One region of the Jeotgalibaca porci genome, then DNA from elsewhere that is predicted to be linked to it. Evidence: predicted binding sites of a transcription regulator. Region 1 holds the regulator's gene; each other region holds the start of a gene.
What was found. The regulator Rex, encoded in region 1, represses fermentation and respiration genes when NADH is low (regulators of the CRP and FNR family bind a similar motif). The targets are predictions, from matches to a motif close to TTGTGAANTANTTCACAA.

Region 1 (4,534 bases):
GGCAAAGGCATTGGCCTATGCACACAATAAGCCATTAATTGCGACGAATCATATCGCAGGACATATCTATGCCAACCAATTATTAGGACCGATTCATTTTCCACTCTTGGCATTAGTTGTGAGCGGTGGACATACGGAATTAGTTTACATGCCAGCTGACGGCGAGTTCGAAATCGTGGGTGAAACACGAGACGATGCCGCGGGAGAAGCCTATGATAAAATCGGGCGCGTGTTGGGACTACCGTATCCTGGTGGGAAAGTGTTGGATGAAATGGCTCATAAAGGGAAAGATACTTACAACTTCCCACGGGCAATGATAAATGAAGACAACTTTGATTTCAGCTTCAGTGGTCTGAAGAGTGCCGTTATCAATGCAATTCATAATGCACGTCAAAAAGGTGACGATTTGGATCCTGAAAACGTAGCAGCAAGTTTCCAAGCAGCTGTTGTCGATGTGCTGGTCGCGAAAACCATTCGTGCTGCGAAAGAAAAAGGAATCAAGCAATTGTTGTTGGCAGGAGGCGTTGCTGCTAATAAAGGACTTCGCCAGGCATTGACAGATGCAGTTGCCAGTGAACTCCCTGATGTTGAATTAATTATTCCACCACTTTATTTATGCGGTGATAATGCAGCAATGATTGGTGCTGCTGCCTATACGCAATATAAAGCACAAGACTTCGCAAGTCTGAGTCTGAATGCAAGACCGGGCCTCATGCTCGAAAAATAAAAAACATCTAGTCTGTGAGATACGGACTAGATGTTTTTTTGTCATCAGTAATTGGAACGTTTTAATCGGAAATAAAGAGAGATATGTTCCAATCTACACTGATTGGAACGTTTGAACGAAAATAAAGTGACCAAATGTTCCAATAACTATTTATTGGAACGTTTTACTCAACTTACAACTCCAAAATGTTCCAATCGACAACACGACACAAAAAAACCGAGGCACAGGCCTCGGTTTATGTAGAAAAGTTATTCTAACCCTTCCAGTTCTAAATTCTTAGCTTCCCATTCGTGCATACAGACGTCTTGTTGGTCTTGCAGAGTAAGGAGGTCGTCATTATATTCTTGAACTTTTTCGTGATCTCCGAAAACTTCGGGTAAAGTCAGTTGGGTTTCAATCTCTTCGATTTTACTTTCAATTTCCTCCAACTTTTCTTCTAGAGAAGTGATTTCACGAGATAGTTTACGTTCTAATTTCGCTTTTTCTTTGCTCGCATGGTAAGTCGACTTTACAGGAGGAGCGACTTCATCAGTCAGTTGTTCCTCTTGTTCTTCAGCAAGGAGCGCAAGCAACTCCGCTTCTTCTTGTTTCTTTTCGATATAGTAATCGTAATCCCCGATGTAGAGTTTACTTCCATCGGCCGATAGTTCTAAGATGCTGGTTGCAATACGGTTAATGAAATAACGGTCATGCGATACGAACACTAACGTTCCATCATAATCAATCAAAGCATTTTCCAAGACTTCTTTACTGTCGATATCCAAGTGGTTCGTTGGTTCATCCAACATTAATAAGTTATTCCGTTCCAGTGCTAACTTACAAAGGGCAAGTCGCGCTTTCTCGCCACCGCTGAGTGAACTGATGGTTTTTTCAACGTCATTTCCGGTAAAGAGAAAACTACCCAAAATGCTGCGAACATCTTTTTCATTCATAGTAGGGTGCAAGTCCCAAATTTCCGCCAAAACTGTTTTATTTTTAGACAACTTCGATAGTTCTTGGTCATAGTAACCCAGGTCAACGTTCGTTCCGAATTTTACGCCACCCTCAATAAAAGGAATTTGATCAATAATGGATTTCAATAAAGTTGATTTTCCGATTCCGTTTGGGCCGACAATACCAATTGCCTGTTGTTTGCGCAAATCTAGATTGATGGGTTTTGCCAAAACTTCGCCATTGTAACCAACAGCAGCATTCTCAACGCCCATCACCACATTGCCGCTCTCACGCTTAATGTCAAAAGCAAAGCGTACGGAACGTTCATCGCCCATAGGTTTATCCATACGGTCCATTTTTTCCAATCGTTTCCGTCGGCTTTGGGCCATTTTAGTAGTAGATGCACGCACGATGTTTCGTGCAACATAATCCTCCAGTTTGGCAATTTCTTCTTGTTGTTTCTCATATTGCTTCATTTCTTGTTCTAAACGAGCCGCTTTTTCTTGTAAAAACCAAGAATAGTTCCCTTTATAATGGTGGATTTTATTGCGACTGATTTCATAAACGTTTGTTGCAATTTTATCCAAGAAATACCGGTCATGGGAAACGACTAAAAGCGTTCCGCGGTAACCAAGCAAGTAATTCTCCAACCAAGCCAATGTATCAATGTCCAAATGGTTCGTCGGCTCATCCAAAATCAACAGGTCATTCTTTTCCAATAGAATTTTTGCCATCGCCAAACGCGTTTTTTGACCGCCGGAGAGCTGGGAAATAGGACGATCCAAGTCTTCTTCGTAAAACTTAAATCCATGTAAAACCGAACGGATTTCAGATTCATACCCGTATGCATCTTGCTTGTGGATTTCTTGTTGCAATGTGTCGTATAATTTTAAAGCTGCTTCCATGGCATCGGGGTCATTAATGACAGCTTCGTCCGCCAAACGCGTAGCAGCCTGTTCTGCTTGTTTCATTAATAAAATGACAGGTGCAAAGACCGTCAGCATTTCGTCCCAGATTGTTTTAGTGGAATCGACAGCACTGTGTTGGTCAAGATAACCAATGGTCACTTCTTTTTTCTTCGCAACAGTCCCTGCATCTGTCGGTTCAATACCGGCCAATATTTTTAGTAATGTTGATTTCCCTGCACCATTTCGTCCCACGAGTGCAATGCGCTCATTGTCCTGGATCGTAATTTGAATATTCTCAAATAAAACGGTCGGACCGAAATAACGGGCTAGATTTTGTCCTTGTAAGAGTATCATTCAGTCGTTCCTCAACTTTCTATTATATGCATAATCATTTTATCATAGTTTTTTCGTTCTGGGCGCATCCAAAAGAAAGGATGATGAAAACGGTCTAACCTTTGTGAAACGTGCACCATTTTTTTTATAAAAGCGATAACAACAAAGTTCAAGTTGAGATACCCTTCACAAAAAAGTACAAATTAAAACAAAATACTAGATTTTTCACGAGTGCATGCTATAATTGCACTATGTATTGATGAGCACAAAACGTTTATAATAGATAATTTTACATACATAAATTTGAAGAAAGCGAGAGAAACTATGCCAGCTAATAATGAAATTCCAAAAGCTACTGCCCGTCGTCTTCCTATCTATCACCGTTACTTACGCTATTTGCACGATGCCGGAAAAACGAGAATCTCCTCAACAGAATTGAGCGAGGCCGTAAAGGTTGATAGTGCAACTATCCGTAGAGATTTTTCATACTTTGGTGCTCTTGGGAAAAGAGGCTATGGTTATGATGTCGAATACTTATTGGAATTCTTCAGTAAAACATTGAACCAAGATCGTTTGACCAACGTTGCATTAATCGGAGTTGGTAACTTGGGACATGCGTTACTAAACTATAACTTCCATTTAAGTAATAATGTACGGATCAGCGCTGCCTTTGATGTAAATGAAGATATCGTTGGGACAATTGTCAGTGGGGTTCCGGTCTATCCAATGGGGGAAATGATTGAACAACTGCGTATTCAACAAATTGACGTTGTCATTTTGACTGTTCCGCAAGAAGTAGCACAAAAAGCTGCTAATAATCTAGTGGAAGCAGGAATTCGGGGAATTATGAACTTTACACCAATTCGTCTATCTGTTCCAGAAAATGTCCGCGTTCAAAACGTTGACCTGACGAACGAACTTCAGACCTTGATTTATTTCTTAGATAACAACATCAGTTAAGCATAAAATAAAAAATCCCGCGTCCTTCAAATTGAAGAGTGCGGGATTTTTTTATTTATTCACTTTATCTTTTATCTTGAAATACATTACTAACATTTGAATCGCTGTAACAATGTTATTCGTTGCGAAAAAGATACTAATCCACGTTAGGAATCCCCAACCGGATACATTAATGCTATCCACTGCGAAATAAATAAAAAGACCAGCAAATGCAAATTTCATAACGATTTGAAGAACGATATTTTTTAAATTCATAGAAATCCTTTCTTTTTACAACACTTATTGGAATAATTCAGGGAAATAAATTGGGAGTGAAGCAAAAGCATTCATTAAACCATGAGCCAACATCGGTGTAAAAATGTTGTTTGTCTTATAGTATAAATAAGAGAACCACAATCCCAAACTACCATAAAGAAGGTAGTGACCATCGAAATGGATGAAAGCAAACAGCAAAGCACTGATTACAGCTGATCCATAAAGACCAACACGTGACATGTTCAATTGAGTAAAAATAGCTTTACGGAAAACAAATTCTTCCATTACAGGTGCAAATACAGTAATCATAAAAATGAGTAAAGGATAAGCTTTTGTCATTTCTCTTAAGTTTTCGGTATTCGCAGACTCAATCGGTACACCAAAAAGATATTGTTCGATTAGTGAGGCTACAATTTGA
Region 2 (4,534 bases), 1.1 Mb from region 1:
GCAATTTTGTGGATTTTGAAACCTGCTTGTCTTACATCGTACATTCTGGCTTCTTTTATTTGCCATAATTCATTTATCCTAAATCCTTCTTCTATCTCATTTATTGATTTATAATCTATATTAACAATTTTCAAGATATGTTTTGCCATTGATAAAGACCATTTTGCTACGTTTATCTGATTCATATTTTCATATATTTCATCAATTTCTTTTCTCAGTTCATTATTATCTATTATTTTTATTTTTGGTTTTGTTGGCATGGTAACACCTCCTTGAATACAAACAATTCTACTGAATTCTTGTTGGGATAAACTCAGACCTACCAATTTAAAATACACTATTTTACATAGATTAATGTATTAAGAACCTTGATAAACCAAGGTTCTTTTTCTTTAGAATTTCAGTAAAATATAAACGACAGCGTAAAATACAGGAACTCAATTCTTTGAAGCTGTCTATTTAAGATAGAAGTTATTCTACAAAACAACTGGGCTAGTCTGAGACAACATTTCTATTCAAAGTTATGCTAATAACATTCAAAATAATTGTTGTGAAAATAAGTATCGCTGCGACCCAATTTAAAGTACCTACCGTATCCAGAAGAGCAGGATAATCATTGATTTCAATTAAATATATGTTATAGGATAGTTGAGACCACAAAGCAATTGCACAAGATCCCATACTTAATAATGTCGGGATTGAATGATTATTCCCTCTTTTCTTGTGTCGTATAATATTAAAAATGGGAATTATCCAAGCAATTAAACCAAAAACTAAACTACTCATATTAAGCCAGCCGTAATCAAATAAATTAAACATACTAAACTCCTTTCAAAACTGTTTATTATGTAAATATTTTAAAAAAAACAGTAAACTATATTTCAAATTAATACATGAAAATGCTCAAAAAGTGTATCGAGAATCGTATTTAATTAATGATTAATAGAATTAAAATATCTGATACCATCTGCACCAATCTCAGTATCAAAGGATAATTTTTGTTGTGAATTAACTGTTATGTATTCACCTTCATATTCGCCAAAATTATAGCTGGATTTGGTGTTTTCAGGATATCCATAAAGATAACAGACAACTTTTCCGTCTTTAACAAATACAATTTGATTCATATTATCATTTACAGTTTCACTTATATTGTCCCATTTGTATCCAACAATGTCATATATAGTTTCTTTTGTAGTATATGGTGAAAAGCTATAAAGCGTGTCCCATTCAAAAGGAGTCCATTTTGAAAAGTCATTAATAACCATAGGATCGCTCAAACTATCAGTTAAATCTTCTAATTTACTAGCATTTATATCCCATACATCTTTTTTTAATGGACCAAAAATAAGAAATATTGTAACAACGATACCTGTCAAAATAGTCCATAGAAGTACATTATTTTTTTTCATAACAATCCCCATTCTAGTATGAATTTCTTTGTTATAACATACTTCTATCATAAACTTTATTTTCTTTTAATTCTATAATTCCTATAACTATTCAATTATTCTAGATACATGAAATTGTATAAAGTCGTGTATCAAGAACCTTTTTAAAATAAGGTATATTTTTAACTCATTTTTATTATTTTAAATAAACGTTAAGGAGTAATTTAATATGGATTTAACTTTAGATACAGATTCAGGAAAATTAAATATTAGGGTAGCAGCATGGATAGAAAGCCAAAATAGTTTACTAGTTTCTAAATACGTTGATGGAATAATTTCTTTACCAGGTGGTAGAGTAAAATTTTCAGAGACTACTAGTGAAGCAGTAAAACGTGAAGTTTTGGAAGAAACTGGAGAAAAATTTTATGATGTAGAATTATTTTCAGTAATTGAAAATTTTTTCTTAGAAAAACAATCAAAAAAGGATTTTCATGAATTTCTTTTTGTTTATAAAGGTAAAATAAAAGAGAAAAAAGAATATCATGGTATAGATAATGATGATCAAGATATTACATGGGAATCTTTAAAAGTTATAAATGAATTAAAACCTAGTATCTTTAGTGAGCTAGCTGGTTTCAAAAATAAAAATCATATAATTCACTTAGTAAATACTGATTAATGAAATGTATCCAAAATAATCACTATTAAGACAATTCTCAAAGTTTGATTCATACATGAAATTGCATAAGTTTCGTGTATTGAAAACCCAATAAAAAGAAGCCTTTAAAAAAATTAAGGGCTTCTTTTTATTGGATATAATTAAAAAATATAGAAATATTCAAGAAGTACATTCTATCTGCTTTCATATAAATTAGTAAAATAATTATTAAACTGAGAGCCGATTGGTATTGTTGCATATGCTGACATATAATATAAACGATGTGTGCAGCATGCAAAATCAGTCAAACAGCCTATACTTTACTATATAATTGTAAAGTATAGGCTGTTAAAATCCGTTAATTTTTATTTGTCGCCACTAAGTTTTACAAGGATTTTCGCTTGACTCTTATCATTGCTTAATGATTCAAAACCATTTTCAACGATATTTTCTAGCTCAATATGGTCAGTAATAAGTGGTGATACATCAATTTGATTATTTTCAATCATCTTCAGCGTTAGATCAAAAATATCATCTTCATACGCTAGTGTTGATGATATACGAACACCAGAAGCTGTTAATAACATTGGATTAAAGTCAATGGGTTCTTCAAAAATAGAGACCACAGTGACTGTACCGCGTGGACGAGTCACTTGAATTGCTTGTTCTAATGTTACAGGTACGCCAGCCACTTCAAATGTTCGATCAACTCCATCTGGGTAACGTTCTTTAATGTACTCATTCGGATCAACTTCACCCGAGTTAACGACATGAGTTGCTCCAACTTCTTTCGCTTTTGCTAGTCGCTCTTCCGATAAGTCAAATGCAAAAATTTCTTTAGCACCAGCTGCACGTGCAGCAATAATATTTACTAATCCAATCGGACCAACACCAAACACTGCTACCGTTTCGCCAAACTCCATCTCTGATTCTCGAATAGCTTGCATCGCAACAGCAGTCGGCTCTACTAACGCAGCAATTTCTAAAGAAACATCATCACTGACTTTAACCACGTTAATCTTGTCAACAACTGTATAATCAGCAAATCCACCATCTGAGCCTAAACCAACGAATTGGAAGCCTTTATACATATCATATAAACGATTATCATGATTACCACTTGTGATAAGTGGATTAATTGCTACTTTGTCACCTGGTTTTACTGTCTTAACGTTACTACCAACTTCTTCAACAACACCTGAAAATTCATGTCCCATGGTAATAGGACGTTTTTGACCAGTAAGTGGATCAGGTTCATCGCCTGGAGCTATGATTGGCCCTGCTAAATATTCATGTAAGTCACTACCACAAATACCCGCCCAAGCTACACGCACTTTAACATCATCGTCACCAACTAGCTTTGGTTCTTCGATGTCTTCCACACGAATATCTTTTGCATTATAAAATCTTGCCGCTCTCATTAATATCAACCTTTCTTTTTATACAATAGTTACCTTTAAAATAACTTTATATAATTATTATATAGAAAATGAAAAATATCACAAGGAAATGAACTTATATTTTTTCTTATAATAAAACCTGAATAATTCATACCTCTATAATTTAAGCTGGTTTCTTGAATAAATTAATCGTTCTTGGAAAAATTGGGAATTTTTCTACAAAATAGTGCGTTCTCGAAGTAGATTTTAACTAAATGAACCTTCTTACGATTCTCTTGGCTGTAAAAGCATTTTGGTTCTTTTGTTGAGTTTGTCATATTTGAGATTAAGACAAACTGGATTATAAATTTTTTAACGATGTATAATTCTAATAATGCGACATAATTAATATTTTTATTCATTATGTGTATTAAAAATTATAGATTAATTTCATCTGTTCCTATATCAGATAAATCTATAAATTCTAGTTTCATTTCTGCTTCTACTTTTGAACGATAAAAGATGATTTTATTATAGGGTTTCAAATTGTTTTGCCATGATTCTATATTACTCAGAAAATCTGCTCCGTTTTCAGCGATTATAAAGCACTCTAAGTCCTTATTGATATAACAAATTGGTGCGTTACTTTCTAAGTCACATGATTGGCCAATGGTTCCGATAAATCCACCTCTACTATCTTTTGCCATAATATCTACCTGTGGAACCGTATAAAATTCTAAATGTGGAATATAATCATCAAATATAAATTGAATATCATAATCGTTAGCATATCTTTGATACTCCTCATTTCTATCACCAACACTCATAGAATAAATTGTTGTACCTGCTGATATAATAATCTCAGTATCTTTTGAAAATACACTTATAGCTCCAGTAAATTCTGTTCTATCTATATAAATATTTCGCATCTTCAACCTCCGTAAAATCTATATTTATTCATATATCCATATTATTTTAATGTCGCATTTATCTACTAATGTTCATCAATTTACAATCTTGGGTTTTACTTAATTGACATTAAGACAAACTCAATGGTATTAGATTTTATAAATCTAATCTCTTTTTTATTATCTCTATCACTTTAA
Region 3 (4,534 bases), 1.1 Mb from region 1:
GTTATTTAATGGGTGTTGGAGCACCGGATTCGTTGATAGATGGTGTTATCCGTGGTATTGATATGTTTGACTGTGTGTTACCAACGCGTATTGCACGTAATGGTACATGTATGACAAGTGCTGGCCGGTTGGTTGTTAAAAACGCGAAATTCGAACGTGACTTCCGTCCAATTGACGAAAAATGCGATTGTTATACATGTAAAAACTATACGCGTGCTTATATTCGCCACTTGATTAAAGCCGATGAATTATTTGGATTGCGTTTGACGACATACCATAATCTATACTTCCTACATAACTTAATGAACAATGTTAGACAAGCGATTATGGATGACAATTTATTGGAATTCCGTGAAGCTTTTGTAGAAGAATATGGATATAACAAAGAAAATGCTAAACTGTTTTAGATAGTTGTGGTATGATTTAAATACGACAAAAAAACGCTTTAATATGGAGGAAAAGTACCTATGGATACACTAGTAATGATAGCTTTTTACGCTTTGTTATTTGGAGTGATGTATTTCTTAATGATTCGTCCACAAAAGAAACAAGCTAAAAAAGCACAGGATATGTTAAGTCAAATGAAACCAGGTGACCACGTAGTAACAATCGGTGGATTAAATGGTGTCATTGATGAAATTAATGCAACTGATAATACAATTACTTTGGATTGTGAAGGCATTTTCTTAACGTTTGAGAAAAGAGCAATTGCTAAAATCAAACAAACGACACCAATCGCACCCGAAGAAACTGTAGTTTTAGAAGAGAGTACAGAGGATCTACCTGAATAATAATATTTAGGCAATGTGATGGAGTGAAAGTGGATGGCCGAAGAATCGAAAGATTTCTATGAGGAGTTGCTTCCATGGTTTGAATTAAAGGTATCTGAATTTTCTGTAGAGGGTTATCCGAATATTGAGGTCAGAGATATTTATCTTTGTTTCAAGAATTTTGTGTGGAAGCACACAGTGCCGGAACACTATTACCAACGCGTATTCGATATCGTCAGATTCAATGTGAATCAATATTTTGATTTCAAATCACTAGAAGCGCAAGTTTATCAAGTATCTTCGTTAGACGATATTAATTTTGATGAATTTTTATAAAAAACACGAAACGATAAGGAGTCATCCTTACGTTTCGTGTTTTTTCGATTTTAATGACCTCTAAACAACCTTGAAATATCTGTTTTTAGAGTCTGTTTGTACTATATTTGCACGTAATGTTAAGTTATTCACAAGTAGAAAGAAAGATGAAAACCGTGCTGATAATAAAATGAAAACGTGCCCAAAGCATTTAATGAGTATTATGTGAATGTAATCACAATAGAGCATTTACTTATTTTACACCCCGGGGTACAATTTACTTGTGAAATGATTACCAAACATTTAGGAGAGATAATTATGACTACAACAGTTGAAGAGAAGATTCAGACTGCAGAGCAGGAAATTTCAATATTAGCCGCAAAAGGTAAAAAAGCTTTGGCAGTAATGGAAGACTTTAATCAAGAACAAGTGGATCATATTGTACATCAAATGGCTATTGCTGCTTTGGATCACCATATGGAATTAGCAAAGATGGCGGTTGAAGAAACAGGTCGCGGTGTATATGAAGATAAATGTATGAAAAATATTTATGCCTCTGAAAATATCTGGCATGCAATCAAAAAAAATAAAACAGTGGGTATTATTGAAGATAATGACGTTGACCAATTAGTACGTATTGCAGCACCACTAGGTGTAATTGCTGGTATCGTACCGACAACGAATCCAACATCTACAACGATATTCAAATCCTTAATCAGCATGAAAACAAGAAACCCTATTGTTTTCTCATTCCATCCGAGCGCAGAGAAATGTTCAGTCCGTACAGCTGAAATCTTGTATGAAGCAGCAATTAAAGCAGGAGCACCAGAAGGTTGTATCCAATGGGTAGAAGGCGTTTCAATGGAAAAAACGGGCTTACTTCTAAATCATCCGGATATAGCTTGTGTACTTGCAACCGGTGGATCAGCAATGGTTAAAGCCGCGTATTCAACAGGAAAACCTGCACTAGGGGTTGGACCAGGTAACGTTCCAGCTTATATCGAAAAATCAGCAAATATTAAAAAAGCAGTGAATGACTTAGTTGTTTCAAAAACATTTGATAATGGTATGATTTGTGCTTCAGAACAAGCGGTTATCGCTGACAAAGAAATCTATGAAGAAGTAGTAGCGGAATTCAAAAAACGTAAAGTTTATTTTGTTAAAAAACAAGAATTAGCAAAACTTGAAAATGCAATGATGCGCGAAGATAAAACAGGTGTTAACAGTTCAATCGTGGGTATGCCTGCAATCGAAATTGCAAAATTAGCTGGTATTAAAGTGCCTGAAGATACAAAAATGCTAATTGCAGAAATCGACGGAGTTGGACCTGATTATCCACTTTCACGCGAAAAACTATCCCCAGTCTTGGCAATGTTGAAATCAGAATCTACTGAGCATGGCTTCCAATTATCAAAACAAATGCTAGACCTTGATGGATTGGGTCACTCAGCATCTATTCACACAAGACGTAAAGATTTAATTGAAGATTTTGGTAAAGAAATGAAAGCTTGTCGAATCTTGGTAAACTCACCATCTGCTCAAGGTGGGATCGGTGGTCTTTATAACCACAACATTCCTTCTCTAACGCTAGGGTGTGGATCTTATGGTCATAACTCCGTATCCGGTAACGTTTCTTCGTTCGATTTGCTAAACATCAAGACAATTGCTAAAAGGAGAAATAATATGCAATGGATTAAAGTTCCAGACCGTATCTACTTTGAAGAAAACTCAGTTCGTTATTTAAGAGATATGCGTGACATTGAGCGTGTGTTTATTGTATGTGATGATGGAATGATGAAACTTGGTTACGTGGATATTGTATTGGGACAACTGAAACAACGCAGCAATAAAATTGTTTACACAATTTTCTCAGACGTTGAACCAAACCCTTCTACGAAAACTGTTGAACGCGGAACTAAAAAAATGAGAGATTTCGAACCGGATACAATTATTGCAATCGGTGGGGGTTCTCCAATGGATGCTGCCAAAGCAATGTGGTTGTTCTATGAGCATCCAGAAAGCAGTTTCTTCGGAGCTAAACAAAAATACTTAGATATCCGTAAACGTACTTACAAAATCGAGCCAATGACGAAAGCTAAAATGGTAGCTATTCCGACAACATCTGGTACTGGATCTGAAGTAACACCATTTACTGTTATTACTGATAGTGAAACACATATCAAATATCCATTGGCAGATTATGCTTTAACACCTGACGTAGCAATTGTTGATGCACAATTCGTATACAGTGTTCCAAAAACTGTAACGGCTGATACAGGTATGGACGTATTGACACACGCGATTGAATCATATGTATCAGTACTGGCAAGTGACTATACGAAAGGTTTGAGCTTACAAGCTATTAAGTTAGTCTTTGAAAACCTACGTAATTCTTATGAATATGCAGATCAAGAATCACGTGAGAAAATCCATAATGCCTCTACAATTGCAGGTATGGCTTTCGCTAACGCATTCTTGGGAATATCCCACTCATTAGCACATAAAATTGGAGGACTATGGGATCAAGTTCATGGTCGTACGAACGCTATCCTATTACCACATATCGTTCGCTATAACGCGAAAGAACCAAGCAAGTTGGCAATGTGGGCGAAATACGAACACTTCCAAGCAGATGAAGACTACGCAACAATTGCTCGTTACATCGGTTTGAAAGGTGAAACAACAGAAGAATTAGTTGAAGCACTGGCTCAAGCAATCCATCAATTAGGTGAAGATGTTGGTATCAAGATGAGCTTGAAAGAACAAGGTGTTCCAGAAGAGTGGTTGAAACGTGATGGAGATAAGATTGCAGAATTAGCATTTGAAGATCAATGTACAACTGCTAATCCAAAACAACCGCTAATTTCAGAACTGAAAGAAGTTCTAACGTCAGCATACTATGGCAAAGAGCAAAAATAATAAGTACGATAGAAGGGCTTCAAGGGTCAAACCTTGAAGTCTTTTTTTTGCAGCATAGGCTTTTATAAGTTTCTGGGGGAACGTCATTCATTGTTTTTGCGGGTTCCGCGTGTTTTATTTAATCCATCGGCATATCGTATTCACGATTGATGAGGGGTTGCGGAAGTTGCCCCTTAACAATCGCAAGGAATTACTGAAGGGGCTGATGGACGAAACTGCCAATGTCGTGCAAATGTATTTTCAGAAAAAGCGGATAACTCCAGGTATCATTGCCGGATTACATACATTCGGTTCCCAGTTGGAGTTCAATCTGCGTGACCACATGATTGTGACCATGATAGGGTTAAGCGATAGCGGGGAATGGAAGAACTACGACTATATCCCGTATAAGCTCCTTCGTGTCCATCGGCAAAATGCGGTCTTGAAGCTGTTGCGGCGGACGGACGCTGACACCGGAAGAGAAGAAGGCGGCACAGCCCCTTCTACAATACACCAGCCGGTACATGAACTGCCCCCATGCTTCAGCTGCC

Region 2: the regulator Rex is predicted to act here: its motif matches at 3,654-3,671, upstream of G7058_RS10420 (2,3-butanediol dehydrogenase).
Region 3: the regulator Rex is predicted to act here: its motif matches at 1,309-1,326, upstream of adhE (bifunctional acetaldehyde-CoA/alcohol dehydrogenase).

What each region holds. Positions count from the first base shown of each region.
Region 1 is NZ_CP049889.1:985,954-990,487, reverse strand. It holds gene tsaD (tRNA (adenosine(37)-N6)-threonylcarbamoyltransferase complex transferase subunit TsaD) at 1-727, shown strand, start outside; gene G7058_RS05010 (ABC-F family ATP-binding cassette domain-containing protein) at 976-2,922, opposite strand; gene G7058_RS05005 (redox-sensing transcriptional repressor Rex) at 3,226-3,861, shown strand; gene G7058_RS05000 (YdiK family protein) at 3,913-4,116, opposite strand; gene G7058_RS04995 (CPBP family intramembrane glutamic endopeptidase) at 4,141-4,534, opposite strand, start outside.
Region 2 is NZ_CP049889.1:2,067,611-2,072,144, reverse strand. It holds gene G7058_RS10440 (putative immunity protein) at 1-260, opposite strand, end outside; gene G7058_RS10435 (hypothetical protein) at 493-819, opposite strand; gene G7058_RS10430 (hypothetical protein) at 933-1,412, opposite strand; gene G7058_RS10425 (NUDIX domain-containing protein) at 1,621-2,070, shown strand; gene G7058_RS10420 (2,3-butanediol dehydrogenase) at 2,415-3,470, opposite strand; gene G7058_RS10415 (hypothetical protein) at 3,866-4,357, opposite strand; gene G7058_RS10410 (DUF2812 domain-containing protein) at 4,494-4,534, opposite strand, start outside.
Region 3 is NZ_CP049889.1:2,125,358-2,129,891, forward strand. It holds gene tgt (tRNA guanosine(34) transglycosylase Tgt) at 1-407, shown strand, start outside; gene yajC (preprotein translocase subunit YajC) at 468-791, shown strand; gene G7058_RS10730 (post-transcriptional regulator) at 825-1,106, shown strand; gene adhE (bifunctional acetaldehyde-CoA/alcohol dehydrogenase) at 1,404-4,004, shown strand; partial or broken gene G7058_RS10740 (transposase) at 4,114-4,534, shown strand, end outside.